Regions from separate parts of the Streptomyces sp. NPDC001604 genome, predicted to be linked through region 1. Evidence: riboswitches for the same ligand, from Rfam matches in the RefSeq annotation. Region 1 holds a riboswitch; each other region holds the start of a gene.
The links. A riboswitch is a leader RNA that binds a small molecule or an ion and turns the genes downstream of it on or off. The one in region 1 is predicted to bind thiamine pyrophosphate.
Positions count from the first base shown of each region.

Region 2: it holds a riboswitch for thiamine pyrophosphate, as region 1 does, so the genes downstream of both, thiC (phosphomethylpyrimidine synthase ThiC) here and ACFY1E_RS23105 (thiamine ABC transporter substrate binding subunit) in region 1, are expected to answer to the same signal.
Region 3: it holds a riboswitch for thiamine pyrophosphate, as region 1 does, so the genes downstream of both, thiO (glycine oxidase ThiO) here and ACFY1E_RS23105 (thiamine ABC transporter substrate binding subunit) in region 1, are expected to answer to the same signal.
Region 4: it holds a riboswitch for thiamine pyrophosphate, as region 1 does, so the genes downstream of both, ACFY1E_RS01220 (tetratricopeptide repeat protein) here and ACFY1E_RS23105 (thiamine ABC transporter substrate binding subunit) in region 1, are expected to answer to the same signal.

Region 1 is NZ_JBIAUY010000008.1:145,832-153,033, reverse strand. It holds gene rlmN (23S rRNA (adenine(2503)-C(2))-methyltransferase RlmN) at 114-1,220, shown strand; TPP riboswitch at 1,244-1,351, shown strand; gene ACFY1E_RS23105 (thiamine ABC transporter substrate binding subunit) at 1,439-2,518, shown strand; gene ACFY1E_RS23100 (ABC transporter permease) at 2,563-4,164, shown strand; gene ACFY1E_RS23095 (ABC transporter ATP-binding protein) at 4,165-5,199, shown strand; gene ACFY1E_RS23090 (maleylpyruvate isomerase family mycothiol-dependent enzyme) at 5,210-6,007, shown strand; gene ACFY1E_RS23085 (LAETG motif-containing sortase-dependent surface protein) at 6,069-6,758, opposite strand; gene ACFY1E_RS23080 (LOG family protein) at 6,921-7,202, opposite strand, start outside.
Region 2 is NZ_JBIAUY010000002.1:680,690-687,891, forward strand. It holds gene ACFY1E_RS08390 (DUF5326 family protein) at 81-293, shown strand; gene ACFY1E_RS08395 (IclR family transcriptional regulator) at 601-1,428, shown strand; gene ACFY1E_RS08400 (SsgA family sporulation/cell division regulator) at 1,526-1,963, shown strand; gene ACFY1E_RS08405 (YibE/F family protein) at 2,116-3,600, opposite strand; TPP riboswitch at 3,672-3,861, shown strand; gene thiC (phosphomethylpyrimidine synthase ThiC) at 3,854-5,656, shown strand; gene ACFY1E_RS08415 (hypothetical protein) at 5,820-6,689, opposite strand; gene ACFY1E_RS08420 (metallophosphoesterase) at 6,883-7,202, opposite strand, start outside.
Region 3 is NZ_JBIAUY010000001.1:3,628-10,829, reverse strand. It holds gene pknB (Stk1 family PASTA domain-containing Ser/Thr kinase) at 1-1,361, opposite strand, end outside; gene ACFY1E_RS00050 (thiazole synthase) at 1,480-2,274, opposite strand; gene thiS (sulfur carrier protein ThiS) at 2,278-2,478, opposite strand; gene thiO (glycine oxidase ThiO) at 2,475-3,629, opposite strand; TPP riboswitch at 3,627-3,738, opposite strand; partial or broken gene ACFY1E_RS00035 (hypothetical protein) at 3,792-4,143, shown strand; gene ACFY1E_RS00030 (NAD(P)/FAD-dependent oxidoreductase) at 4,176-5,417, shown strand; gene ACFY1E_RS00025 (Rv2175c family DNA-binding protein) at 5,509-5,880, shown strand; gene thiE (thiamine phosphate synthase) at 6,060-6,716, shown strand; gene metF (methylenetetrahydrofolate reductase [NAD(P)H]) at 6,957-7,202, shown strand, end outside.
Region 4 is NZ_JBIAUY010000001.1:253,536-260,737, forward strand. It holds gene ACFY1E_RS01205 (class I SAM-dependent methyltransferase) at 1-517, opposite strand, end outside; gene ACFY1E_RS01210 (glycosyltransferase family 4 protein) at 511-1,917, opposite strand; gene ACFY1E_RS01215 (TetR family transcriptional regulator) at 2,128-2,778, shown strand; gene ACFY1E_RS01220 (tetratricopeptide repeat protein) at 2,798-3,661, opposite strand; TPP riboswitch at 3,718-3,905, opposite strand; gene ACFY1E_RS01225 (ferredoxin) at 3,973-4,245, opposite strand; gene ACFY1E_RS01230 (aldehyde dehydrogenase) at 4,250-5,707, opposite strand; gene ACFY1E_RS01235 (MBL fold metallo-hydrolase) at 5,897-6,925, shown strand; gene ACFY1E_RS01240 (nuclear transport factor 2 family protein) at 6,968-7,202, shown strand, end outside.

The DNA.
Region 1 (7,202 bases):
GCATGCTCTGACCTGCGGGAGCCTGATGTTCACCATGGTCACGACCACCAACGACAGGTGCCCCGGCCCGCAGCCCCAGGTCACCCAATTGGATCTGCGACACTGGTACAGCCATGCCTAAGCCCGGAGAACTCACTTTCGTCGCCCCCCGCGGAGCCAAGAAGCCGCCGCGGCATCTTGCCGATCTCACGCCCGCCGAGCGCAAGGAAGCGGTGGCCGAGATCGGCGAGAAGCCGTTTCGTGCCAAGCAGCTGTCGCAGCACTACTTCGCGCGGTATGCGCACGACCCGGCGGAGTGGACCGACATCCCGGCCGGTTCGCGCGGCAAGCTGCAGAAGGCGCTGCTTCCCGAGCTGATGACGGTCGTACGGCATCTGTCGACCGACCAGGGGACGACGCGCAAGACCTTGTGGCGGCTGTTCGACGGGACGCTCGTCGAGTCGGTGCTGATGCGCTACCCGGACCGGGTGACCATGTGCATCAGCTCGCAGGCCGGCTGCGGGATGAACTGCCCGTTCTGTGCGACCGGGCAGGCCGGGCTCGACCGGAATCTGTCCACCGCCGAGATCGTGCACCAGATCGTGGACGGGATGCGGGCGCTCAGGGACGGAGAGGTGCCCGGAGGGCCTGCGCGGCTCTCGAACATCGTCTTCATGGGGATGGGTGAGCCGCTCGCCAACTACAAGCGGGTGGTCGGGGCCGTCCGGGCGCTCACCGATCCCGCCCCCGACGGGCTCGGGCTGTCGCAGCGCGGCATCACCGTCTCGACCGTCGGCCTTGTGCCAGCGATCCACCGGTTCGCCGACGAGGGCTTCAAGTGCCGGCTCGCCATCTCGCTGCACGCGCCGGACGACGAGCTGCGCGACACCCTCGTCCCCGTCAACACACGGTGGAAGGTGCGCGAGGTCCTCGACGCCGGGTTCGAGTACGTCGAGAAGAGCGGGCGGCGGCTCAGCATCGAGTACGCGCTCATTCGCGACATCAACGACCAGGCGTGGCGCGGTGACCGGCTCGGGCGGCTGCTGCGCGGCAAGCCCGTGCACGTCAACCTCATCCCGCTGAACCCGACACCCGGCTCGAAGTGGACCGCCTCCCGGCCCGAGGACGAGAAGGCCTTCGTCGAAGCCATCGCCGCGCACGGTGTGCCGGTGACGATCCGGGACACCCGGGGGCAGGAGATCGACGGGGCCTGCGGCCAGCTCGCGGCCACCGAGCGGTAACCTGAGCCCGTACGTACATCTTCATATTCCGACAGGGGAGCGCCACAGCGCTGAGAGTGCGGCAACCGGGCCGCAGACCCTCTGAACCTTGCCCAGGTCATTCTGGGTAGGAAGTTCGGTCTTCACTCGAGCTGTTGCGCCCTGCCCGGGAGCCGGCGGACTTCTCCGGCGGTCCCGGGCAGGGCCGCGTCTCTTCCTGGTCAGCCAGGAGGAATTCAGTGCACACCAAGACGTTCGTGGCCGCCGCGGTCGGCCTCGGTCTCGTCACGTTGTCCGCGTGCGGTTCGTCGTCGTCCGGCAGCGCGGGCTCCGGCGGCTCCAAGACCGTCACCCTCGTCAGCCACGACTCGTGGGCCGTCTCGAAGAGCGTCCTCGCGGACTTCGAGAAGCAGTCCGGATACAAGGTCAGGGTCCTCAAGAGCGGCGACGCCGGGCAGGCCGTCAACAAGGCCATCCTCACCAAGGACAACCCGCAGGGCGACGTCTTCTTCGGCGTCGACAACACCCTGCTCTCGCGGGCGCTCGACAACGGGCTGTTCCAGTCGTACGAGGCGAAGGGCGCGGACCGGATCCAGGCGCAGTACCGGGTCGACCAGGCCAAGCACCGGGTCACCCCGATCGACTCCGGTGACATCTGCGTCAACTACGACAAGGCGTACTTCAGCAAGCACAAGCTGGCACCGCCCCAGTCGTTCGACGATCTCGTCAAGCCCGCGTACAAGAACCTCCTCGTCACCGAGAACGCCTCCACCTCCTCGCCCGGCCTGGGGTTCCTGCTCGGCACCGCCGCCAAGTACGGCGACGACGGCTGGCAGGGCTACTGGAAGAAGCTCAAGGCGAACGGCGTGAAGGTCGTCGACGGCTGGGAGCAGGCCTACAACGAGGAGTTCTCGGGGTCCGCGGGCGGCAAGAAGGCCAAGGCGGACCGACCGCTCGTCGTCTCCTACGCCTCCTCACCGCCCGCCGAGGTCATCTACGGCAACCCCAAGCCGAAGACCGCGCCCATCGGAACGTCGTACGGCACCTGCTTCCGGCAGATCGAGTACGCCGGGCTGCTCAGCAACGCCGGGAACACCAAGGGCGGGAAGGCGTTCATCGACTTCCTGGTCGGCAAGGAGTTCCAGGAGGACATGCCGCTCAACATGTTCGTCTACCCGGTGATCGAGGGCGCCAAGGTGCCGCCGGAGTTCGTGAAGTACGGACAGCCGGCCAAGGACCCCGAGACCATGACCCCGAGCAGGATCGCCGCCAACCGTGACCAGTGGGTCAAGTCGTGGACGTCACTCGTACTGAAGTAGCCGTCCGCCATAGGCGCACGGGGAGCGCGGTGCGGCTCGGCCTGATGGCCGTGCCGGTCGCGTTCTTCGCCGCCTTCTTCGCCTGGCCCGTCGCCGCCATCGTGGCGCGCGGGCTCAAGGTCGACGGGAAGTGGCAGTTCGGGCGGATCGCGGACGTCGTCACACAGTCGGACATCCGGCACGTCCTGTGGTTCACCACCTGGCAGGCGCTCGCCTCCACGGCACTCACGCTGCTGGTCGCGCTCCCCGGCGCGTATGTCTTCGCGCGCCTCGACTTCCCCGGCAAGCAGGTGCTGCGGGCCGTCGTCACCGTCCCCTTCGTGCTGCCGACGGTCGTGGTCGGTACGGCGTTCCTGGCGCTGGTCGGGCGCGGGGGACTGCTCGACGAGCTGTGGGGCGTACGGCTGGACACCACCGTGTGGGCCATCCTGCTGGCGCATGTCTTCTTCAACTACGCCGTGGTCGTACGGACCGTCGGCGGCCTGTGGGCGCAACTCGACCCACGGCAGGAGGAGGCGGCGCGGATGCTGGGCGCGTCGCCGCTGCGGGCCTGGCGGAAGGTGACCCTGCCGGCGCTCGGGCCCGCCGTCGCCGCCGCCGCGCTGATGGTCTTCCTGTTCACCTTCACCTCCTTCGGCGTGGTGCAGATCCTCGGCGGCCCGGCCTTCTCCACCCTCGAGGTCGAGATCTACCGGCAGACCTCGGAGATCTTCGACCTGTCCACCGCCGCCGTGCTCACGATCGTCCAGTTCGTCGCCGTCGGCGCGATCCTCGCCGTGCACGCCTGGACCGTACGGCGGCGGGAGAGCGCCCTGCGGCTGGTGGACGCGAACGTCACGGCGCGGCGGCCGCGCGGGGCCGGGCAGTGGGCGCTGCTGGCCGGGGTCCTCGCCACGGTCCTCGTGCTGCTCGTGCTGCCGCTGGCCGTGCTGGTGCAGCGGTCCCTCGGCGCCTCCGGCTTCGGCTACTACCGGGCGCTGACCCACGACGACGGCGGGACCTTCCTCGTACCGCCGATCCAGGCCGTCGGCAACTCGCTCCAGTACGCCCTCGCCGCGACCGCGATCGCCGTGGTGATCGGTGGTCTGGCCGCCGCGGCGCTCGCGCGCCGGGACGCGGGCCGGCTGGTCCGTGGCTTCGACGCGCTGCTGATGCTGCCGCTGGGCGTCTCCGCCGTGACCGTCGGCTTCGGGTTCCTGATCGCGCTGGACAAGCCGCCGCTGGATCTGCGCAGTTCATGGATCCTGGTGCCGCTCGCGCAGGCGCTGGTGGGCGCCCCCTTCGTCGTACGGACCATGCTGCCGGTGCTGCGGGCCGTGGACGTGCGCCTCAGGGAGGCGGCGGCCGTGCTCGGGGCGTCGCCGTGGCGGGTGTGGCGGGAGGTCGACCTGCCGATGGTGCGGCGGGCGCTGCTGATCGCGGCCGGGTTCGCGTTCGCGGTGTCCCTGGGGGAGTTCGGGGCGACCGTGTTCATCGCGCGGCCGGACAACCCGACGCTGCCGGTCGCCGTGGCGCGGCTGCTGGGCCGGCCGGGCGATCTCAACTACGGCCAGGCGATGGCCCTTTCGACGATTCTGATGGTGGTGTGCGCGGTGGCGCTGCTGGTCCTCGAGCGGCTGCGCACCGACCGGAGCGGGGAGTTCTAGATGCTGCTGAGCCTTGAGGACGCGACCGTACGGTTCGGCGGGCGGGCCGTGCTCGACGCCGTCGGCCTCGATGTCGCCGAACACGAGATCGTGTGCGTGCTCGGGCCCAGCGGCAGCGGCAAGTCGACGCTCCTGAGGGCGGTTGCCGGGCTCCAGCCCCTGTCCTCGGGGCGGGTGCTGCTCGACGGACGCGACCAGTCGGGCGTGCCCGCGCACAAGCGGGAGGTGGGCCTGATGTTCCAGGACCACCAGCTGTTCCCGCAGCGGGACGTGGGCGGCAACGTCGCCTTCGGGCTGCGCATGCACGGCGCCGGGCGCCCTCAACAGGACGAGCGGGTACGGGAGTTGCTGGACCTCGTCGGGCTGCCGGGTGCCGTACGCCGGGCCGTCGCCTCGCTCTCCGGCGGTGAGCAGCAGCGCGTCGCACTGGCCCGTGCGCTGGCGCCGCGCCCACGGCTGCTGATGCTGGACGAGCCGCTCGGCCAGCTCGACCGCTCGCTGCGGGAGCGCCTCGTCGTCGAACTCCGGGAACTCTTCGGGCGGTTGGGGACCACCGTCCTCGCCGTGACGCACGACCAGGGCGAGGCCTTCGCGCTCGCCGACCGGGTCGTGGTGATGCGGGACGGGCGGATCGCCCAGTCCGGTACGCCACTGGAGGTGTGGCAGCGTCCCGCGGACGAGTTCGTGGCCCGGTTCCTCGGCTTCGACAACGTGGTCGAGGGCATGGTGAGCGGCGAGGCCGCGGACACCCCCTGGGGCAAGCTGCCGGTGCCCCAGGACGCCCCGCAGGGCACGCGCACACTGCTCGTGCGGCCCGCCGGAGTCCGGCTCGTCCCCGCCGACGAGGGCCTGCGCTGCACCGTGGCCGCACGCACCTTCAAGGGCACCCATGTCGCCGTACAGGTGCAGCCGGAGGAGGCACCGCGGCTCGAGGCGGCGGTGGCGCTGCGGGAGGCGCCGGAGGTAGGCGACGCGGTCGGGGTGGAGTTCGACGCGGCGGAAATCGTGGTGCTCGGTGGAGGACATCCCGCATAGGGTGCGCGGGATGACACTTCTTGAGCATGATCGCTACTGCGACGAGATCGCCCACCAGGTGGAGCAGTTGAGGGCGGTGGTGACGAGCGGCGCCGATCTGACCGCGACCGTGCCGACCTGCCCGGACTGGACCCTGGAGATGCTCGTCCTGCACATGGGCGGAGCCCTGCGCTGGTCGGGGACGCTGGTGCGCACCCGGGCGCAGGAGAACATCCCCGACGAAGACGTGCCGCGCGGCGACGGCCCCGAGGCCACGGGTGACGCCGCCGCCCTCGACGCCTGGCTTGCCGAGGCCGGCGAGCTGGCGGTGGCCGCGCTGCGCGAGGCCGGGCCCGACGCGAAGGTGTGGGGCTGGGCGGAACCCCAGACCGCCGGCTTCTGGGCCCGTCGCATGGCCCACGAGATCACCGTGCACCGCGCCGACGCCACGCTCGCCGCGGGCCTGCCGTACGAAGTGGCCCCCGACATCGCCGCGGACGCGATCGACGAGTGGCTGGAGATCGTGGAGTACATCCAGCGCACGAACCCGCACGAGGCCGCCAAGGAGCTGCGGGGATCCGCCCGCAGTATCCATCTGCATGCCACCGACACCGGGCCCGGGCTGAACGCCGAGTGGATCGTGGAGATCGGGGAGGACGGCGTCGGCTGGCGCCGCGGCCATGAGAAGGCGACCGTAGCCCTGCGCGGACCGCTCACCTCCGTATTGCTGGCCTTCTACCGCCGACTGCCCCTGGACAGCCCGGAGCTGGAGATCCTCGGCGACCGGGAGCTGCTGGAGTTCTGGCTGGAGCGGGCGAGCTTCGGCTGAACGACCGCGGCCCGTCCCCCGGGATACGGGGACGGGCCGCGGTGTTGTTCTGCGGGAGGCGTCAGCGGCTGCTGTTCGCCCCACGACGGCGCATGCCGAAGAAGACGGCGCCGCCGCCGACCACGACCAGCGCGCCCGCGATACCGGCGATCAGGCCGGTGTTGGAGTTCGCACCGGTCTCGGCGAGGTTGGAGTCACCGGCGGCCGGGGACGGGGCGTTGGACGAGGTGTCCGCCGGGGGAGTGCTGTCCGAGGCGGACGGGGTCGGGGACTCCGAGGCCGGGGTGGAGGCGGACGGGGTCGGCGTCGGCGAAGCCGGCGGCGTGGTCTCGTCCTTCGAGCAGCCCTCGGACGGAGTCGTCAGGCTTGGCGTGATGTCCTTGTCGACGATCAGGTGTTCCTTGTCGCGCCCGGCCTGCACGCGGATGCGGTACTCGGCGTTCGGCGACCAGTTCTCGTCGAAGGTGATGGTGACACCCTCGCGGGAACCGGTGACGTCCTTCGAGCCGACCGTCTTCACGTCGGCACCGTTGTTCTCCAGGTACACGGTGACCGTGGCGGGGGTACCGGAGGCATCCTGGTCGGTGACCGTGATGACGCCCTTGCTGCCGACGCACTTGGCTTCGGCGGAGAACTCATTGATGTTGCAGGCGAGCGCGGAGCCCGCGGCGCTCAGGGCGAGCGCGGAGGACGCGGCGGCGACGCCCAGGATCTGCACGGAACGACGTGCGGTACGGCGAGATATGGACACGTTTGCCCTTCACGGGAGGTGCAACTGCGGGGGGCTGACGAGGAACGTGACGCGACTGTGGAGGTGAAGCCTCACACTCCCCAGGAGACTCAAAGGTTTATAAGCGTTCGATAAGGAGTGTCAATGCGCAGGCGTACCAGGGTCATTGACTTTACACTCTTATTAACCGCCGAGACGTTTCAGCGCCGCCGGAGCCTCCTCGATACGGTCAACGAGGGCTATACGGGACTCCATCGAGCGTTCCCGGGCGAGTGACTGCAAGAGGGGCCAGGTCGGCAGGTGCTCCGTCCAGTGCGTGCGGTCGACGAGCACCATGGGTGTCGGTTCGCCGCGCGACTCGTAGTAGTTGGGCGTCGCGTTGTCGAAGATCTCCTGTACGGTCCCGGCGGCGCCCGGCAGGAAGACCACACCCGCGTTCGAGCGGGCCAGCAGACCGTCCTCGCG
Region 2 (7,202 bases), on a different contig from region 1:
CCCTGCCGGCCCTAGCATCGAGTGCAGGACATCAATGGGCCCCTGCACAGCAGCCGGGCGGAGAGGTAAGGACGAGCGCAATGGGTGAGATCTTCGGCGGACTGCCGTGGTGGGTGAAGTGGATTGCGGTGCCGGTCATCGCCCTCGTCGTCTTCGGCGGGCTGATAGCCAGCGTCGTCGGCTTCGTCATCGGGCTGCTGTTCAAGGTGCTGGTCTTCGTGGCACTGGTCGGTGGACTGATCTACGTCGTGCGGAAGTTCACGTCGAGTTCCTCGTCGCGCAGCGACTGGTGAGGGCCCTGGGACACCGGTGATCGGTAACAGGAATCACCGGTTCCCTCGCGCGAGGGAAGTTTTCCGGACAGGACGCATCAAGGCGCCATCTCGCCATTAGAGTCCGGAATTCGACGCGGGGGCGACCCCGCGAGCGGCGTACACCCCCTCCCGTGTTCCCCACGGCACGGGCAGCCCCCTCGCGCTTCGGGAGTGACCCTTGGCCACGGTAGACACCGCACCCACAGACCCCCACGTACCCCCCACCCCAGCCCCCGGACGCCGCATCAGGCCCCCTGAACAGCCGGGCCCCTCCACGCAGGAGCGCGTGACGGCACCACCCGTATCCTCGCGCCTGACCGCACCACCGGTGCAACCGTCCCTGGAAACCGCCCCGGCGCAGCCGCAGTCCGCAACCCTCATCGGATCCGTCCAGCGCGCGATGCGCCTGCTGGAATGCGTCGCGGGGCACGAGCACGGAGCCCCCGCCAAACAGCTCGCCCGCGAGACCTGCTTGGCGCTCCCGACGGCGTACCACCTGTTGCGGACCCTCGTCCACGAGGGCTATCTGCGCCGGGACAAAGGCCTGTTCTTCCTCGGCGACGCGGCGGTGCGACTGAGCAGCAGCGGAGCCCAGCAGAAACGTCGCAGCACGATTGCCGACGCACTCGCCGGCTGGCGGGACGCGATCGGTGTGCCCGTGTACTACGCCGTGTACCGGGAGGGCGAGATCGAGGTCATGTGCGTCTCGGACACCCCGGGCAATCCGGCCGTCGAGGAGTGGGCCGACTTCCGCGAGACCGCACACGCGCATGCGATCGGCCAGTGTCTGCTGTCCCAGCTGGACGACGCGGCCCGCCGCGACCACCTCGACCGCTACCCCGTGCAGTCCATCACCCCGTACACCGTGCGTGACAACCACACCCTGCTGCGGCGGCTCGAGCGAACACGGCGGATGGAGCCGGTGACGGAGCGGCAGGAGTACGCGCTGGGGACGGTCTGCGCCGCGATTCCGATCACGGTGGGGACGACGGCCGCGACGATGGCCATTTCTCTGCCCTCGCATCAGGCCGACCGGCTGATGTCCGCGGCTCGGCAACTGCAGAACGAGATCGGAAGGCTGATGGGGTCACTCGCCCTCTCTATCAGTATCTGAAAACTCACTCCTTGTGATCTGTCGTGTACGTTCAGCAAGATTCCACCAGTGTCAGGGGATCACTCCCAGCCGGCGGCTTCACATGACGGGGTAGGCGATGCGCGAGTCCGTACAGGCAGAGGTCATGATGAGCTTTCTCGTGTCCGAGGAGCTCTCCTTCCGCATCCCGGTGGAGCTGCGCTACGAGAGCTGTGATCCCTATGCCGTGAGGCTGACCTTCCACCTTCCCGGTGATGCGCCGGTGACCTGGGCCTTCGGCCGTGAGCTGCTCATCGACGGGGTGTGCCGGCCGTGCGGGGAAGGAGATGTGCGCGTCTCACCCGCCGAACCGGACTCCCTGGCAGAGGTCCTGATCAGGCTTCAGGTCGGCCGCGACCAGGCACTGTTCCGTGCGTCCACGGCGTCGCTCATCGCGTTCCTCGACCGCACCGACAAACTGGTGCCACTCGGCCAGGAGGGCTCCCTCGCCGACTTCGACGCCCACCTCGACGAGGCCCTGGACCGCATCCTGGCGGAGGAGCAGAGCGCGGGCTGAAACGGGACCGCGGGGGCCGACCGGAACGCTTCTGCGTGGGATGCGGAGGACGCAGTAACGCTTCTCCATGTCTCGACGTCTCCATGTGCCCGGCGGCTGGAGTCAGGTACCGCCCCGACCGTCTGTTCAGGCGTGCCTGAGTGGCCCTCGCCTCACCGCTTGCGCCGTCTGCCCCGCCCCGAGCGCACCGCAACAGGTGCTGCGCCCGCCGTGCCCGCCGCCTGCTCCGGTCCGGGACGGTCGGCCGCGACCACCAGTGCCGCGAGCAGCGTCGTCACCGGCACCGAGGCGACCAGGCCGATCGAGCCCACCAGGGTGCGTACGATCTCCTCCGCCACCAGTTCACTGTTGGCGACCGTCCCCACACTGCTCTGCGCGATGGAGAAGAGCAGCAGCAGGGGCAGCGCGGCGCCCGCGTACGCGAGGACGAGGGTGTTGACGACGGATGCGATGTGGTCGCGTCCGATACGGATGCCCGCCCGGTACAGCCCCCGCCAGCCCATCGACGGATTCGCCTCGTGCAGCTCCCAGACCGCCGAGGTCTGGGTGACCGTCACGTCGTCGAGGACACCGAGCGAACCGATGATGACGCCGGCCAGCAGCAGGCCGCTCATGTCGATCGACGGGTACAGGCCGTGGATCAGGCCGGTGTTGTCGTCCGTGTTGCCGGTCAGGGCGGCCCAGCCGATGAACTCGGAGCCGAGCAGGCCGATCAGGACGAGCGAGAGCAGAGTGCCCAGCACCGCCACGGAGGTACGGGCCGACAGACCGTGGCACATGTAGAGCGCGATCAGCATGATGGCGCTCGATCCGATCACCGCCACGAGCAGCGGATCCGAGCCCTGCAGGATCGCGGGCAGGATGAAGAAGGTCAGCACCATGAAGCTGACGGCCAGCGCGATCAGGGCCATCAGTCCGCGCATCCGTCCCACGACCACGACGGCGAGCGCGAAGATGCCGGCCAGCAGCGCCATGGGGAAGCGGCGGTTCACATCGGCGACCGAGTACTGCAGGTCCTTCGGCGCGGAGGGCTCGTATGCGGCGACGACCTTCTCGCCCTCATGCAGTTGCCGTGACTGGTCGGGCTGCACGATCTCGGTGAACGTACGGCCCTTGTCCTTGCCGGTGTCGACGCGGATCGTCGCCTTCTTGCAGGTGCCTTTCGCCTGCTGCTGGGCGGATGAGCCCTCGGCGGTGGAGGTGTCCCCCGTCGGAGTCTCGCCCGAGGCGTTCACCGACTTGCAGCTCACGCTCACGACCTTGGCGACCGTTGCCTGCTGGGTCTGCCGGTCGAAACCCACACCGGTGCGCTGGTGCGGCGGGGCGCCGCCGGGCCACAGGACCACGAGCCCGACCCCCACGGCCGCGGCGAAAGGGATGAGGATGGCGGCGATGACCTTGCGCAGGTGCATGGAGACGGGGGCCGCAGGACCGTGACTGTGCGAGTGACCGTGCCCGCCGGCGGAACCATGGCCGTGCCCCCGCCCGTGCCCGCCACCGGCCTGGTGACCGTGCCCCGCGCCGGCTCCCGGCCCGTGGTGGTGCCCGGCCCCGGAGCCATGGCTGCTGCCGCCTCCGGAGCCGTGCCCGGGGGGCGGCTCCGGAGGCGGGAACGGGGGCTGATGTGTCGTGGTCACCGCCAGATCATCGCAAGAACGACAGGGGCCCTCTGTTCAGCGCGCCCGAATTGACGCTAGCGTGGAGGCACCTTTGCACACGCGGGAGCTCGGAGCACCGGGCTGAGAGGGCGCTGACCTCCGTCCCAGCGATGTTTCACGTGGAACATCACCGAAGTCGAGTGATGTTCCCCACGAAACGTCGACAGACGGAAACCGCTGCGTCGACCGCCGAACCTGTTACCGGGTAATGCCGGCGTAGGGAGTAGGTCTCATGACCAACAAGGACGCACGCACGCCTGCCTCCAGCCAGGACGAACAGCCCATTCAGGGCGAACAGTCCCAGGAGGCCGGGAAGTCCATCGGCTGGCACAAGGCGTATGTCGAGGGCTCACGCCCCGATCTGCGAGTGCCGGTCCGCCAGGTGCATCTCACCAACGGGCAGTCGGTCACGCTGTACGACACGTCCGGCCCGTACACCGATCCGCTCGTCGACACCGATGTGCGCAGGGGGCTCGCCCCGCTGCGCGAGAACTGGATCATCGCGCGCGGTGACACCGAGGAGTACGCGGGCCGTCCCGCCCGTCCCGAGGACGACGGGATCAAGCACACCTCTCCACGAGGCGGTCTGCGCAACCTCGACGCGGTCTTCCCGGGCCGGCCGCGCCAGCCGCGCCGCAGTCGCGACGGCAAGGCGGTCACGCAGCTCGCGTACGCGCGCCGTGGGGAGATCACGCCGGAGATGGAGTACGTGGCCATCCGGGAGAACGTCTCGCCCGAGGTGGTCCGCCAGGAGATCGAGGCGGGCCGCGCGGTACTGCCGGCCAACGTCAATCATCCGGAGATCGAGCCGATGATCATCGGCAAGCGGTTCCTGGTGAAGGTCAACGCCAACATCGGCAACTCCGCGGTGACGTCCTCCATCGAGGAGGAGGTCGAGAAGATGACCTGGGCGACCCGCTGGGGCGCCGACACGGTCATGGACCTGTCCACCGGCCGCAACATCCACACCACGCGTGAGTGGGTGCTGCGCAACTCCCCCGTCCCCATCGGTACGGTGCCGCTCTATCAGGCCCTGGAGAAGGTGGACGGCCGGGCCGAGGAGCTGACCTGGGAGATCTACAAGGACACCGTCATCGAGCAGGCCGAGCAGGGCGTGGACTACATGACGGTCCATGCGGGCGTCCGTCTGCCGTACGTCCCGCTCACCGCGAACCGGAAGACCGGCATCGTCTCGCGCGGCGGCTCCATCATGGCCGCGTGGTGCCTCGCGCACCACAAGGAGTCGTTCCTGTACGAGAACTTCGAGGAACTCTGCGAGATCCTCGCCGCGTACGACGTCACGTACTCACTGGGCGACGGCCTCAGGCCGGGGTCGATCGCGGACGCCAACGACGAGGCGCAGTTCGCGGAGTTGCGCACGCTCGGGGAACTCAACCGGATCGCCAAGCGTTTCAACGTACAGACCATGATCGAGGGCCCGGGACACGTCCCGATGCACAAGATCAAGGAGAACATCGACCTTCAGCAGGAGATCTGCGATGAAGCTCCGTTCTATACGCTCGGTCCGCTGATCACGGACGTCGCGCCGGCATACGACCACATCACCTCCGGCATAGGTGCCGCGATGATCGCCTGGTGGGGCACGGCCATGCTCTGCTACGTCACGCCCAAGGAACACCTGGGCCTGCCCAACCGTGACGACGTCAAGACCGGTGTCATCACCTACAAGATCGCCGCCCATGCGGCCGACCTCGCCAAGGGGCACCCCGGGGCGCAGGAATGGGACGACGCGCTGTCCGACGCCCGCTTCGAGTTCCGGTGGGAGGACCAGTTCAACCTCGCCCTGGACCCCGACACGGCACGGGAGTTCCACGACGAGACCCTCCCGGCGGAGCCGGCCAAGACCGCCCACTTCTGCTCGATGTGCGGGCCGAAGTTCTGCTCGATGAAGATCTCCCAGGACATCCGCCGCGAACACGGCGGGAGCCGAGCGGAGATCGAGCAGGGCATGGCCGAGAAGTCGAAGGAGTTCGCGGCCGCGGGCAACAGGGTGTACCTGCCGATCGCGGACTGACGTAAGCCGGTGTGAGTGGCTCCGCTCCTCCGACATGGAGGACGGTCCCGCTCTTCGGAGTGAGGTGCCGTAGGGCGGAGCCGTCGGTGGAATCGGTGTTCGGCTTGCGCTCCCCCTGCGGGCCCTGACGGGCCTTTCTGATGCGGGGGGCGCAAGCCGACGGTTACTCCGGCTGGTGTTCCGGGCCCCCGAAGTCCGGGCTGGTGTAGTCCGGGCTGGTGAAGCTCGGGCGCGGGCCGGGGGTCGAGCCGTCGTCCGGGCTGCTGAAGCCCGGCCGGTCGTAGCCGAGGTGGGGCATGCGGCTGGTCGACGTCGGCGGAGTGGCGGTGTGCAGCGCCGCGGCGGTGCCGGGGTCGGCGAGTGCCTCCCTGAGGAACGGCATGATGCCGCGCTCCAGGAGTGCCTGGCGCCAGGCTTCCCTGGCCAGGGCCACTTCCTCGCTCAGCTCGCCGTACGGTCCGGACTCGAGCGAGGGCTGGTTGCGCAGGGCGGTGAGCAGCAGCCCGACAGCGGCGACGAGGATCGCGGCCGCGGTCATGGCACCGAACACCCAACCCGCGGTGATCATGGTCTTGCCGAACACCTGTTTGGGCTCCAGCGACTTGATGATGTACCCGACGAGCAGGAAGATCACCGCAGCTGTTCCGGCGAGGACGGGGGTGAGGACGGCGGCGACGGCTACGGCGCCCGCGCCGGCCGGCTCGGCGGCCTCGCCGAGGGTGGTGGCGAGCCCCACCGCCCCCGCGCCCGGCTCCGCTGAGCCGGATTCACGGGTGGACGGCGGGGTGGACGGCGCCGGCTGGCGCAGTTCCTCGCGAACCTTCACGTAATGCTGGTACTCGGCTGCCGCTGCCACCGTGATGAGTGCGGTGGCGTTGAGCGCCATCGTGCGCAGCTGTTCGGGGTTGAGCCGCTCGCCGACAGCGGCAAGCTCCGGGCGGTTTGGGGCGGAGCGCAGCGCCTCATCGAGGACCCGCTCGTACTCCTGGCGGTCCTCGCTCAGCAGGTGCTGCGGAACGCTGTTCATGTGCATCCCCCGATGCTCCGTAGGGCTTGGGGCTCGCATGCCAACGAGCCGTCGGGCAGAAACGGAGGGGAGCCTGCTACGGATAAGCCGATGGTAGAGCGGCGACGGCACACGGTGACAGGGGGTTTGAAGAAATTGGGCCCTGGCCTGCGCCGTTTATCGCGGTTCCGCCATGGGGGAACGCCTGCCCTGTGAACGTTCAGATATCCAGTGGCAGTTGCTGGACCAGCAGCTTTCCGGCCATGGTCACTCCGCCGTCCATCGCGATGGCGAGTCCCTCGGCGTAGACGTGCGGTCCTTCGACCACGGGCCCCGCGCTGTCCTCGCCCTCCTCGGAGCCGACCTCGCCCAGCAGATACGGAATGGGGCTGTGACCGTGAACAATCCGCGTGCCGCCGTACGTATCCAGCAGGGAGCGTACGGCGTCTGCGCCGCCCTCGTCGCGGAAGGAGAACCGCTTGGTGAACTTGCGGAACAGATCCCAGCACTCGTCGGCGTCGTTACGCGTGAGTGTTTCGC
Region 3 (7,202 bases), on a different contig from region 1:
CGCGCCGACACGTCGGGCACCCGCACGGTCTCCGGGCCGTCGGAGATGGTGAGCGCCACCGACCCGTTGTCGCGGATGCGGGTGCCGGGTGAGGGGTCCGAGCTGATGACCGTGCCCCGCTGCACCGTGTCGCTGTACGCGTGCTTGACCGCGCCGAGGTCGAGGCCGGCCTTCTGCAGCTGCTGGGTGGCCTGCGTCTGGGTCTTCGCCAGCACGTACGGGACCTTGGTGAACTGGCCGGAGTTGATGTACCACACGCCCGTGCCGACCCCGAGGATCAGCAGTACGGCGACGAGGACCGCGAGCGGACCGCGCCGGGAGCGCGCGCCACGGCGCCGCGGCGGCAGCGGCGGGGGAGTCTCCAGCAGGCTGGTGCGGTGGATCCCGCCGTCGTCCTCGTTCACCGGCAGCGGACGCGGCACCGTCAGCGCGCGCGGGATCACGCTCGTACGGTCCTCGGAGATGTTCCGATGGTCCGCGGCGAAGGCCTGCGGCGGCAGCGCGTCCAGCTGGTCCGCGCTGAGCGCGGCGCGCACCTCGCGGGCCTGCGCGAGCAGCGCCACCGCGTCCTGCGGGCGCAGGTCGGGGGTGCGGGCGGTCGCCGAGGCGACCAGCTCGTCCAGTCGGTGCGCCAGCCCCGGCACGGCGGCCGACGGCGGCGGGACGTCCTCGTGGATGTGCTTGTAGAGGACCGTTGCCGGAGAGTCCCCGCCGTGCGGCCGGTCGCCGGTCAGCATCTCGTACAGGACGACACCGCACGCGTACACGTCGACCCGGGGGTCGGCCGTGCCGTGCGCTATCTGCTCGGGAGCCAGGTAGGAGACGGTGCCGAGGACGCTGCCGGTGGTGTTGGTGACCGTGTCCACGGACCGCACCAGGCCGAAGTCGGCGACCTTGACCCGGCCGTCGTCCCCTATCAGCACGTTCTCCGGCTTCATGTCGCGGTGCACGAACCCGGCACGGTGCGCGGCGCCGAGCGCGGCGAGCACCGGCTCCAGGATGTCCAGGGCGGCGCGCGGCTGCAGCGCCCCGCGCTCGCGCAGCACGTCACGCAGGGTGCACCCGGCGACGTACTCCATGGCGAGATAGACGTACGACCCGTCGGTGCCCTGGTCGAAGACCTGCACCACGTTCGGGTGGGCGAGCCTTGCGACCGACTTCGCCTCGCGGATGAACCGGTCGACGAAGGTCCCGTCGGCCGCGAGCGTGGGGTGCATCACCTTGAGCGCGAGCACGCGGTCGAGGCGGGTGTCCAGGGCCCGGTAGACCGTGGCCATCCCGCCGACCGCGATCCGCGCGTCCACGCGATAGCGCCCGTCGAGCACCTGCCCGACCAGAGGGTCCTGAAGGGTCGTATCCACGCAGGTGAGTGTACGAGCCGTGACTGACAGGGCTGCCGGTTCGGGTGAGATCGGAGCGGGACTGCAGCCGAGCTGTGACGGAGGTCGCACCGGCTTCCGGATCCTGTCGAACGCGCGTTCAGAACGCGGGGCGTTCGGGATCCAGGTGCGCACGCCCCTCGTGCGGCGAGGACGCCTCCGCGAAATGACGGCGCGGGATGCGGCCCGCCCGGTACGCGAGCCTGCCCGCCTCCACGGCGTGCTTCATGGCCTCGGCCATCAGCTGCGGCTCCTGCGCCCGCGTCACCGCTGAGGCAAGCATCACGCCCGCACACCCCAGCTCCATCGCGAGCGCCGCGTCCGAGGCCGTGCCGGCGCCCGCGTCCAGGATCACCGGCACGCGCGCGTGCTCGGTGATCAGCTGGAAGTTGTGCGGGTTGCGGATGCCGAGCCCGGAGCCGATGGGCGAACCCAGCGGCATGATCGCCGCGCAGCCGACGTCCTCCAGCCTGCGGGCGAGGACGGGGTCGTCGTTGGTGTACGGCAGCACGGTGAAACCGTCGTCGACCAGGGTCTCGGCCGCGTCCAGCAGCTCGATCGGGTCCGGCAGCAGGGTGCGCTCGTCGGCGATCACCTCAAGTTTGATCAGGTCGGTGCCGAGCGCCTCGCGCGCGAGGCGGGCGGTCAGCACGGCCTCCCCGGCGGTGAAGCAGCCCGCCGTGTTCGGCAGCACCCGGATGCCGAGCTTCTCCAGGACGGACAGCACCGAGCCGTGCACCGAGGGGTCCACGCGCCGCATAGCGACCGTCGTGAGCTCCGTGCCGGACGCCACCAGCGCCCGCTCGAGGACATCGAGGCTGGGGGCACCGCCGGTGCCCATGATCAGGCGGGACGTGAAGGACGTACCGCCGATGACAAAGGGGTCGTCGGCCATGGGTCAGCCTCCTTGGACGGCGGTGAGGACCTCGACGCGGTCCCCCTCACGCAGGGACGTCGACGGCCACTGCGCGCGCGGGACGACGGTTTCGTTCAGGGCGGCGGCCACTCCGGAGGGTGCCGGGGTCAGCGCGCGTACGACGGTGTCGAGAGCCGTGCCGGAAGCGAACTCCCTGGGCTCTCCGTTGACGGAGATGTTCATGCGGGCTGCTCCAGGAGCGCGAAACGCTTGGGGGTGAACGGGCGTGCCTCCTCCGGGAGTTCACCGGTGGCCAGGACGTGCGCCATGGCGTCGCCGGTGACCGGGGTGAGCAGGACGCCGTTGCGGTAGTGGCCGGTGGCCAGCAGCAGACCGGGCAGTTGTGTCGGGCCGAGCATGGGCGCGTTGTCCGGAGAACCGGGGCGCAGTCCGGCCCGCGTCTCCGTCAGCGGCAGCTCGGTGATCCCGGGGACCAGCTCGTGTGCGTCGCGCAGCAGCTCGTACACCCCGCCCGCGGTGACCGTCGTGTCCCAGCCCAGCTCCTCGCTGGTCGCGCCGATCACCAGCTCGCCGTTCTCGCGCGGCACCAGGTAGACATGGCTGCCGCGGACGACGGCGCGCACGGTGCGGCTCAGGAACGGCGCATACCGCTTCGGCACGGTCAGCCGCAGCACCTGCCCCTTCACCGGCCGCACGGGCGGCAGGACGTCGTCCGGGACGCCCGGCAGCCGTCCGCTGAGGCTGCCTGCGGCCAGCACCACCTGGCCCGCGCCCAGCTCGGTGCCGTCGGTCGTGGTGACGCCGCAGGCCCGGTCCCGTACGACATGGAAACGCTCGGCCCAGGTGCGGTGGAAGACCACGCCCGCGTGCTCGCACGCGGCCACCAGCGCGCGTGCCAGTCGCCGCGGGTCGATCTGGTGGTCGCCGTCCACCCGGAGGCCGCCGCGCACGCCCGGTGCGAGCATCGGCTCCAGGCGTCGGCACTCGCGCCCCGACAGCCACTCCGACTCCAGGCCCGACTCACGCTGCAGCGCGTGCAGTTCGCGCAAATGGGCGCGGTCGTCGGCGTCCAGGGCGACGGCGAGCGTGCCGCACTGGCGGTAGCCGAGGTCCTGGCCGGTGAGGTCGCTGAGCTCGGCCGCGAAGGCCGGGTACCGGCGGGCGGACTCCAGGTTGAGGCCGAGCAGGGTCTGCTCGCCGTAGTGCAGTTCCGTGACCGCGGCCAGCATCCCGGCGGCCACCTGGGCGGCCCCACCGCCCGGTTCGGGGTCCACGACGGCCGTGGCGAAACCGCGCTGCGCGGCCCGCCAGGCCGTGACCAGGCCGATGATTCCGCCCCCGATGACGAGGACGTCTGACGTACGTGACGACATGGGCGTCCAGCCCCTCCCTTCGCCGGCATGACCCGGATCAGGTTCGTACGGTCGGAGGCCGCCAGCCTCCCTCTCAGCCCGGTGCGTCCGGGCTCCCGCGAGTGCTTGTACGTTGGCCACCCTAGCCCGAGCCGCCGCGCCTCTGTAAGGGAGCCTTCCGTCATGCCCCGTTCCCTGGACGGCCTCGTCCTCGCTCCCGTCGCCGACCAGGCCCCAGGTCAGGTGGGTACCCGGACCCGGGTTCAGGTACCACGAGCAGGGCTGCGAGATCTGGGCCGAGTACGCGGGCGGCGACGTCGTGCGCGGGCATCTGGTGGGTACTCGGTCAGGTGACCGGCTGGACTTCCGGTACGTCCAGCTGAAGCGTGACGGGACGACCTCCTCGGGGCACTGCGTCTCGGCTGTCGTGGAGCTCCCGGACGGGCGGGTGCGGCTGGAGGAGACCTGGGAGTGGGAGTCGCAGTCGGGCAGCGGGACCAGTGTTGTGGAGCAGGTCACTGAACACGACTCCTGACTGACGAATTGTCAGTTGTCTATGGTGATCAGGTGAGCGAGCAGACGCGGGAAGAAAGCACGTCACCGGCGCGGCGCGTGGTCGTCGTCGGCGCGGGCATGGCGGGTGTCCAGACGGCCGTCGCCCTGCGCGAACAGGGCTTCACCGGCACCGTGACGGTGATCGGCGCCGAACCCCATCAGCCCTACGACCGGCCGCCGCTGTCCAAGGCCGTGCTGCTCGGCAAGTCCGAGGGCTCCGCCTTCGACGTCGACTTCGAGGCGCTCGGCATCGAACTGCGGCTGGGGTGCGAGGTGCTCGGCGTGCGCCCCGGCGAGCACGAGCTGGACACCGAGGCCGGACCCGTGCCCTACGACGTCCTGGTCCTCGCGACCGGCGCCGAACCGATGACGCTGCCGGGCACCGAGGGCGTGCCCGGGGTGCATCTGCTGCGCACCCTGGACGACGCCGAGCGGCTGCGGCCCGTGCTGGCCAGGCAGCACGACATCGTGGTCGTCGGCGCGGGCTGGATCGGCGCGGAGTTCGCCACCGCCGCGCGCGAGGCGGGCTGCGCGGTGACCGTCGTCGAGGCCGCCGACCGGCCGCTCGCCGGTGCGCTGCCCGCCGAGGTGGCCGCGCCGATGGCCGCCTGGTACGCCGACGCGGGCGCCGAACTGCGTACGCACGCGCGCGTGGCGCACATCGAGCCCGGCGCGGTCGTCCTCGACGACGGCTACCGGCTGCCCGCGGGCGCCGTCGTGGTCGGCATCGGCGCACGCCCCGCCACGGCCTGGCTGGCCGGCGCCGGCATCGAACTCGGCGCGAACCGCGAAGTCGTGGCCGACGCCCACCTGCGCACCTCGGCACCGGACGTCTACGCCGTCGGCGACTGCGCCTCCTTCCCCTCGGGACGGTACGGCGAGCGCCTGCTGGTCCACCACTGGGACAACGCCCTCCAGGGCCCGCGCACGGTGGCCGCGAACATCATCGGCGAGGCCACCGGCGAGCCCCCGGCGGTCTACGACCCGGTCCCGTACTTCTGGTCCGAGCAGTTCGGCCGCTTCGTCCAGTACGCCGGCCATCACAGCGCAGCCGACACGACCCTGTGGCGCGGCGACCCCTCGGGCCCCGCCTGGTCCGTCTGCTGGCTGCGCGAGAGCCGCCTGGTCGCCCTGCTGGCGGTCGGCAGGCCGAGGGACCTCGCGCAGGGCAGACGGCTGATCGAGGCGGGCACCCCGATGGACCCCGAACTGCTGGCGGACCCGGCGCGGCCCCTGAAGACGGCCACGGCGTAGTACGCAGAAGGGCGGCCACGACAGGGGGTGAAGCCCCAGGTCGGACGTTTCTGGCTTCCGACTGTCAGTGCGGGATGGCAGGCTTGACCCCGTGACCGAGATTGACGCAAAGATCGATGCTCTCGTCCCCGCCTGGCTCACCCTGCCCGACATCGCAGAGATGCTCGATGTCGAGGTGACGCGTGTGCGGCAGCTGGTCAAGGAGGGCCAGCTCATCGCCGTACGCCGAGGTGAGAACCGCGCTCTGCACGTGCCCGCCGCATTCATCGACGCGGCCGAGCAGAGGGTCGTCAAGGGCCTGACCGGCACCCTGACGCTCCTGAGGGACGACGGCTTCACCGACGAAGAGATGATCGAGTGGCTCTTCACCCCCGACGACAGCCTGCCCGGCACCCCCGCGCAGGCGCTGAGCGAGAATCGCGGTACGGAGGTGAAGCGCCGGGCCCAGGCGCTCGCCGTCTGATCCGAACAGGCTGAACCGAACACCGTCCGGCGTACGGGCCGGGGTCCGCGCAGGCAGGGCCGCGGCCGTGGCTGAGTGCGGCCCGCAGAAACCGGTGCGGGCCGCAGCAACCGACGGCCGCGGCCGGCCGCCGCCCGTACGCCGCCGACCAGGAACGACACCCACGGGGGACCCTCGTCATGCCCGACACCGCCACCGCCGCACACGCCGAGCTCGCCGACGCCCGCGTCTACCTCTGCACGGACGCCCGCAGGCGCCAGGGCGACCTGCCGGAGTTCCTGGACGCCGTCCTGGCGGGCGGGGTCGACATCGTGCAGTTGCGCGACAAGGGCATGGAGGCCGCCGAGGAGCTGGAGCACCTGAAGGTCTTCGCCGACGCCTGCGCCCGCCACGGCAGGCTGCTCGCCGTCAACGACCGCGCGGACGTGGCACACGCCGCGGGCGCCGACGTGCTCCACCTCGGCCAGGGCGACCTCCCGGTCCCCGCGGCCCGCGCGATCCTCGGCGGGGACGTCCTCATCGGCCGCTCCACCCATGCCGAGTCCGAGGCCGCCGCTGCCGCCGCCCAGGAGGGCGTCGACTACTTCTGCACCGGACCCTGCTGGCCGACCCCCACCAAGCCCGGCCGCCACGCCCCCGGTCTCGACCTGGTCCGGTACACCGCCTCCCTGGGCACCGAGCGCCCCTGGTTCGCCATCGGCGGCATCGACCTGGGCAACCTCGACCAGGTGCTCGAGGCCGGCGCCCGCCGCGTCGTGGTCGTCCGCGCGATCACGGAGGCCGACGACCCGGGCGCGGCGGCGCAGGAGTTCGCGAAGCGGCTGCGGAGCGCGTGACGCAGGCCCGATCGGAGTCCGGCGTCCAGCAGATTGTCCGATGGGCGTCAGAAGGATTGTCCTATGGGAATCCGGCAGGTTGTCCGACGGAATGTGTGGCAGCTTGTCGGACGGAATGTCTGACGGGTTGTCCGAAAAATGTCCGCCAGGTTGTCCGATAGGTGGACAACAAATAGACAAATCCGGCAAATGTCCCCCATCCGGTTGGGGGAGTCGCCGCCCCCTGACTAACCTGCGGGTATGGCCCTCGGAACCGCATCCACCAGGACTGACCACGCGCGCACGGTGCGTGACATGCTCGCGACCGGCAAGACGACGTTCTCGTTCGAGTTCTGGGCTCCGAAGACGGAGAAGGGCGAACGCAACCTCTGGAACGCGCTCCGCAGGGTCGAGGCCGTGGCCCCCAGCTTCGTCTCCGTGACGTACGGGGCGGGCGGCTCCACCCGCGCGGGCACGGTGAAGGCGACCGAGCAGATCGCCGCCGAC
Region 4 (7,202 bases), on a different contig from region 1:
GCGCGTGGTGGGTGCCGTAGGGCTTGAGGCCCGCCTCGCGGATCTTGGCCAGCAGCTCGTCCGCCTTGTAGATGCGGATGTGGCCGCCCTCGACCTCGTGGTAGGCGTCGGACAGCGCCCAGCAGACCTTCTCGGGGCCGTAGCGCGGGACAGTGATGGCGATACGGCCGCCGGGCTTGAGCACCCGGACCATCTCGGCGAGCACGCCCTTGTCGTCCGGGATGTGCTCCATGACCTCGGAGATGATGACGACGTCGAAGGACTCGTCGGGGAAGGGCAGCGCCAGGGCGTCGCCCTCCATCGCCGTGGCGGTGGCGCCGGCCGGGGCCTCGCCCGCCTCCTTCATCGCGGCGAACCACTTCGCGACCTCGCGGATCTCCTCGCCGTTCTGGTCGAGCGCCACGACCTGGGCGCCGCGCCGGTAGCACTCGAACGCGTGCCGGCCGGCCCCGCAGCCGAGGTCCAGGACGCGGTCGCCCGGGGCGAGCGGGAACCGGGAGAAGTCGACGGTCAGCACGTGGCCCTGCTTTCGGGGTGGGGGGCGGCTAGTTCTTCTACGGCTTCTACGACGGCTTTCGGCTGTGGGGCCGCGCTGGGCGCCGGGGCCGGGGAGCCGGTGATGGCCTCGCGGTATCTGGCGACCGTTCCCTCGGCGGCGCGGGCCCAGGTGAAGTGCCGCAGGACGCGCTCGCGTCCGGCGCGGCCGAGCCGTAGCCGCAGCTCCGGATCGCCGAGCAGGCGGCTGAGGCCCGCGGCCAGGGCGCCGGGGTCACCCGGCGGCACCGCGAGACACGTCTCGCCGTCGCGGCCCGCGACCTCCGGGATCGCGCCGCCGGTCGTCGCGACGAGCGGCGTCCCCGTGGCCATCGCCTCGGCCGCCGGGAGGGAGAAGCCCTCGTACAGGGACGGTACGCAGGCGACCTCGGCCGAGCGGACGAGGTCGACCAGTTCGGCGTCCGAGATGCCCTTGACGAACTCGACGGCGCCTTCGAGGCCGTAGCGCTCCATGGCCTGGGCGACGGGTCCCTCGGTGGGGCGCTTGCCGACGACGACGAGGTGGGCGTCCGGGTGCTCGGTGCGGACCTTCGCGAGTGCCTCGACGAGGAAGACCAGGCCCTTGAGCGGGACGTCGGCGCTGGACGTGGTCACGATCCGGCCGGGCACCACGGGGACGGACGGGTCCGGCGAGAAGAGGTCGGTGTCGGCGCCGATGTGCACGACGTGGATACGGTCGTCCCGTACGCCGAGGTGGTCGATGATCTCGGCGCGCGAGGTGCCGGAGACAGTGAGGACCGAGGGCAGGCGGCGGGCGACGCGCTTCTGCATGCGGGTGAAGGCGTACCAGCGGCGTTTGCCCCAGCGCTGCTGCCAGTTCTCGGCGGCGTCCAGCTCCAGCTGCCGGTCGACGGTGATGGGGTGGTGGATGGTGGTCACCAGGGGGGCGCCGACATCGCCCAGCAGTCCGTATCCGAGCGTCTGGTTGTCGTGCACGACGTCGAAACGGCCGCGGCGGGCGCGGAGGTGGCGGCGGGCGCGCAGGGAGAAGGTCAGCGGCTCCGGGAAGCCGCCGGTCCACATGGTCGCGACCTCCAGCGCGTCGATCCAGTCGCGGTACTCGTCGCGCTTCGGGGTGCGGAAGGGGTCCGGGGAGCGGTAGAGGTCGAGGCTCGGCAGCTCGGTCAGGCTCAGGCGGCCGGCGTAGTCCTCGCCCTCGTCGAGCACGGGGTAGGGCTGGGAGCCGATGACCTCGACGTGGTGGCCGAGGCGGGCCAGCTCGCGGGAGAGGTGGCGGACGTAGACGCCCTGGCCGCCGCAGAACGGGTTCCCTTTATAGGTGAGGAGCGCGATGTGGAGCGGTCGCTCGCCGTCGGCGGCGAGGTCCTCCTGGGGACCCGCCTGACTGGCCTCAGCGGTCACTCTGGGCCCCCTTCTGCCTGCACTGTCCCGCGAGATTACGCCGGGACGCTAATCTAGAACAAGTTTCAGACTTGATCGTCCAGGAGGCTCTGAATCTACCGGCAGGTAGGGGCGCGGTGAGCAGTGGATCAGGTGATTCGCGCCACGGCGGTGGCCCTGCCAAACTCGGTGCGATCACCAGCCCTCACCGACTGTCACGGAACGGGATCCATGCCTGCGCAAGCGAAGGTGGCCAAGGTGGAAGCACGTACCTCGCAGCCGGCCTCCCCGCCCCTCACGGAGCGGCAGGAGGCGCGTCGTCGGCGCATCCTGCACGCGAGCGCGCAGCTGGCCAGCCGGGGTGGTTTCGACGCGGTGCAGATGCGTGAGGTGGCCGAGTCCTCGCAGGTGGCGCTGGGCACTCTCTACCGCTACTTCCCGTCCAAGATCCATCTGCTGGTCGCCACGATGCAGGACCAGCTGGAGCACATGCACGGCACGCTGCGGAAGAAGCCGCCGCAGGGCGAGACGGCGGCCGAGCGGGTCGCGGAGACGCTGATGCGGGCGTTCCGTGCGCTGCAGCGCGAGCCGCATCTGGCCGACGCGATGGTGCGTGCGCTGACCTTCGCCGACCGCAGCGTGTCGCCCGAGGTGGACCAGGTCTCCCGCCAGACCACCCTGATCATCCTGGACGCGATGGGCCTGGAGAACCCGACTCCCGAGCAGCTCTCCGCGGTCCGGGTCATCGAGCACACCTGGCACTCGGCCCTGATCACCTGGCTCTCGGGCCGCGCCTCCATCGCCCAGGTCAAGATCGACATCGAGACGGTGTGCCGGCTGATCGACCTGACGGATCCGGCGGCGTCCGAAAGGCCGTCGTAGCCGCACCGAACGGCCCGTCTCAGCCGACCGCCGCCAGCCCGCTCCAGCTCCGCCCTATCGCCGCGCCGTCCGCCCACTGTGTCAGCAGCCGTCGGGCGTCCTCCTCGGGGGCCGCGAGGGACACGGTCTGGGCGCCCGCCGGCAGGCTGCGGTCCTGCTGGTGGGTGCCCTCGCTGCAGCAGGCGCAGAGCACGCGGACGCTGCTGGCCGGTTCGGCGCCGTAGTCGTGCTCGCCGAACAGGTCGAGCAGGGCCCGCAGGTCGTCCGCCTCGCCGGCCGCCACGGTCACTTCCAGGGTGGGCAGTTCGGAGGCCTCGAAGAGGAGCAGTTCGTCGAAGACGGGGAAGGTGACGCCGTCGAGGATCCGCTCTCCCTTCGGCTCGCCGTCGTGCACGACGATCTCGCCGTACCGCCGCCCTCCGGTCACGGGTACGTTGACCACGCGCCCGCGCGTCGGGCACAGCCGTTCGATCCACACGACCTCGCGCCGGCCGCCGGTGTCGAGCCGCACGCAGGCGTTGCCGAAGCTGCCGACGATCTCGCCCTCGCCGTCGGGCAGGTCGATGCCGAAGCCGGCCCAGGCGTCGCGGGCCGTCGCCCAGTCGCGCTGGCTGGTCGCGGCGATGCCCAGGTTCCAGTACGCGGGGTCGCCCTCGCCGCGCGGCGCCCGGGCGGCGGCCTCGCGTCCGAGCTCGTACGCCTTCGCCCAGTTCCGCAGGAACTTGTGGGCGAGCGCGGCGTCGTACCACCAGTCGGCGCTCGGTTTCTCGTCCGGGAAATGGGCGAGCACCTGCTCGTAGAGGCCGGCGGCCCGCAGCCACTCCTCGGCCCCCCAGGCCTCACGGGCCTGCTTGATCAGCTGTCCGGCCTCGGACTTGCGCACGTTTCCCCGCCCTGCTCGCTCCTGTGGTGACCGCAGGAGCGTAGCGGGCACACAAAGGACCTACGAGACGGGTTCCCTTCGCCGGCGTTACCCGGTTCAGGTGGTGGAGGTCGCCTTTCAGTCGTGGACCTCGCGATCCACGGCCTTCCGGCCTCTCAGCCCGGACCGTCGACGTCGGTCCCGGCGGACTGACTGCTTCACGCCAGAATCGGCTACTCCGGTTCGGGCTCCCTCACTCGTCCCGTAGGCCAATTCCCAGAATAGAACATCAGACCGGGAATGAAACCCCTGAAATGGTACTTTTTCGGGCGCTAGTCCTCCGGCGGAAACACCGGCTCACCGCTCCCCAGCAACGTGATCACGATCGCCTCCACCGGGCAGTTCTCCGCCGCCTCCAGGACGCGTTCGTTGGCGTCGGTCTCCGGCTCGACGGGGTGCGACTGCATGGCGGAGTCGAGGCGGAAGGCCCCGGTCGCGCGGTGGACGCACTGGGCGGAGCCGATGCAGAGGGAGCGGTCGACCTCGACGTGCCAGCGGTCGCCCGCCCGCACGCTCGAAGCCGCTTTCGCGGGAGGTGTCCCCATCCGCTCAGCCCTCCCAGCCGGCCGGGAGGTGGATCATCTTGTGTTCGAGGTACTCGCCATAGCCCTCGGGGCCGAACTCCCGCCCCAGGCCCGAGTTCTTGTAGCCGCCGAAGGGGCCGAGCATGTCGAGGCTGAAGGTGTTCACCGAGTACGTGCCGGTGCGGACCTGGCGTGCGACCTCGATGCCGTGTGCCACGTCCGCCGTCCACACGCTGCCGCTGAGCCCGTAGTCGGAGTCGTTCGCGATCTTCAGGGCCTCGGACTCGTCGCCGTACGGGAGCAGACAGATCACCGGGCCGAAGATCTCCTCCCGGGCGATCCGCATCGAGTTGTCGACGTCGCCGAAGAGGGTCGGCTCGACGTACCAGCCGCGGTCCAGGCCCGGCGGGCGGCCGCCGCCGGTGAGGATCTTGGCGCCCTCCTCCTGGCCGATGCGGATGTAGTCGAGGTTGCGCTGCTGCTGGCGCCTGGCGACGAGTGGGCCGACCTGGGTCGCCGCATCGAGCGGGTCGCCGACGACCAGGGCGCTCGCCGCCGCCGCGAAGGCCTCCGCGAACTCGTCGTAGCGCGAGCGCGGCAGCAGGATGCGGGTCTGGGCCACGCAGGCCTGGCCGTTGTTCATCCAGGCCGCCGGGACCACGCCCGCGACGGTGGTGGCCACGTCCGCGTCCGGCAGCACGACCGCCGCCGACTTGCCGCCCAACTCCAGTGTCACGCGGGTGAGGTTGCGGGACGCCACCTCCATCACGCGCCTGCCCGCCGCCACCGAACCGGTGAAGGCGACCTTGTCGATCCCGGGGTGGCCGACCAGGTACTCGCTGACCTCGCGGTCGGCGGGCAGGATCGACAGCACGCCCTCGGGCAGGCCGGCCTCGCGGGTGATGTCGGCCAGGATGTAGGCGTCCAGCGGCGACTCGGGCGACGGCTTGAGCACGACCGTGCAGCCGGTGAGCAGCGCGGGCGCGAGCTTGGCGGCAGCGACGAACTGCGGGACGTTCCAGGGAACCACGGCAGCGACGACCCCGACCGGCTCCCGCCGCACCAGGATCTTCCCGAGCACGCCGTCGCGCCGCTCCTCGTAGGTGAAGTCGCGGGCGACGGTGATGGCCGCGTCCCACACCATCATCGCGCCGAGCGCCTGCGCGAGGACGCTCCAGGAGTAAGGGGACCCGTTCTCGGAGGAGATCACGCGGGCGATCTCCTCGTGCCGTACGGCGATCGCGTCCTTGATGCGGGTGACGACCTCGATCCGTTCGTCGAGGGTCATCCGCGGCCAGGGCCCCTCGTCGAAGGCACGGCGCGCGACGGCGACGGCCCGGTCGACGTCCTCCCGGGAGGCGTGCGGCACCCGCCCGATGACCTCCTCGGTGTGCGGCGAGATCACCTCGATGACGTCCTTGCCGAGGGGGTCGGTCAACTCCCCGCCGATGAACAGCTGTCCGTGTTCCACGAGCTCGGTCATGGCCGACTGCCTCCCCGGAGCGCCTGTCTCTGACGGTTCATCAGATACGGCACTGATACCAGTTCCCCTCGGAGGAGTCCACGGGCCGCACACGAGTTGACCGCGCAGACAGGTGACTTGGGCTCCCATCGAAACGCGTTCTAGTTATAGTGACCGGAGCGTGGCCGGTTCGCGGTGATTGGGGAGCCCATGACGCAGGTGTACGACCACGGCGGAGGCATCCGGTCGATCCAGGTCCCCATCCCGGACAATCCGCTCGGCCATACGCTGGTCTACGTCGTCGACACCGACCGCGGGCCGGTACTGGTCGACACGGGCTGGGACGACCCCGCCTCCTGGGACACGCTCGTCGAGGGGCTGACCGCCTGCGGTACGGCGGTGGGCGAGGTGCACGGCGTGGTCATCACCCACCACCACCCCGACCACCACGGCCTCTCCGGCAGGGTGCGTGAGGCGTCCGGCGCCTGGATCGCCATGCATGCCGCGGACACGGCGATCGTGCGGCGCACCCGCGACACCCGGCCGGGCCGCTGGTTCGCGTACATGACCGCCAAGCTGGTCGCCGCCGGCGCCCCCGAGGAGCACGTGGCGCCGTTGCGCGACGCAGCACCCCGCACCACCCTGCCGGGCTTCTCCCCCGCCCTGCCCGACCGGGAGATCGTCCCCGGCGAGCTGCTCGACCTCCCGGGCCGCCGGCTGCGCGCGATCTGGACGCCGGGGCACACCCCCGGCCACGTCTGCCTGCACCTGGAGGAGCAGCACCCGGACCGGCTCCCGGGCCACGGGCGGCTGTTCTCCGGCGATCACCTGCTCCCCGAGATCACCCCGCACATCGGTCTGTACGAGGACCCCGACGACACCACGGTCACCGACCCCCTCGGCGACTACCTCGACTCCCTCGAACGCGTCGGCCGTCTCGCCCCCGCCGAGGTGCTCCCCGCCCACCAGCACGTGTTCGCCGACGCGCCCGCCCGCGTACGGGAGTTGCTGGACCATCACGAGGAGCGGCTCACCGGCCTCCGGTCCCTCCTGGTGGAGCCGCTCACCCCGTGGCAGCTCGCCGAGCGGATGGAGTGGAACCGGCCCTGGGCCCAGATCCCGTACGGCTCGCGGAACATCGCGGTCTCGGAGGCCGAGGCGCATCTGCGGCGGCTGGTGAAGCTGGGGCGGGCGGAGGCGGTGGCGGGGAGCGATCCGATGACGTACGTGGCGGTGTAAAGCGGTCGCGTCCGGTGATCCGCCGCTGGTACGAACGGTCCCATGGACCCGTTGCAGCAACTCCTCGCCGAACGCGCCTGCGAGCGTCTGATCCTCGACTTCGTCCACCGCCTGGACCTCGGCGAACCGGCCTCCGTGGCCGAGCTGTTCACGGAGGACGGCTGGTGGGAGTGGCCGCCTCCGGGGGACGGCCGGCGGTCGGAGGGGCGGGAGGCGCTGCGGAAGTACTTCGGCGCACGGCCCGCCGACAAGCTCTCGCGGCGGGTCATGTCCAACA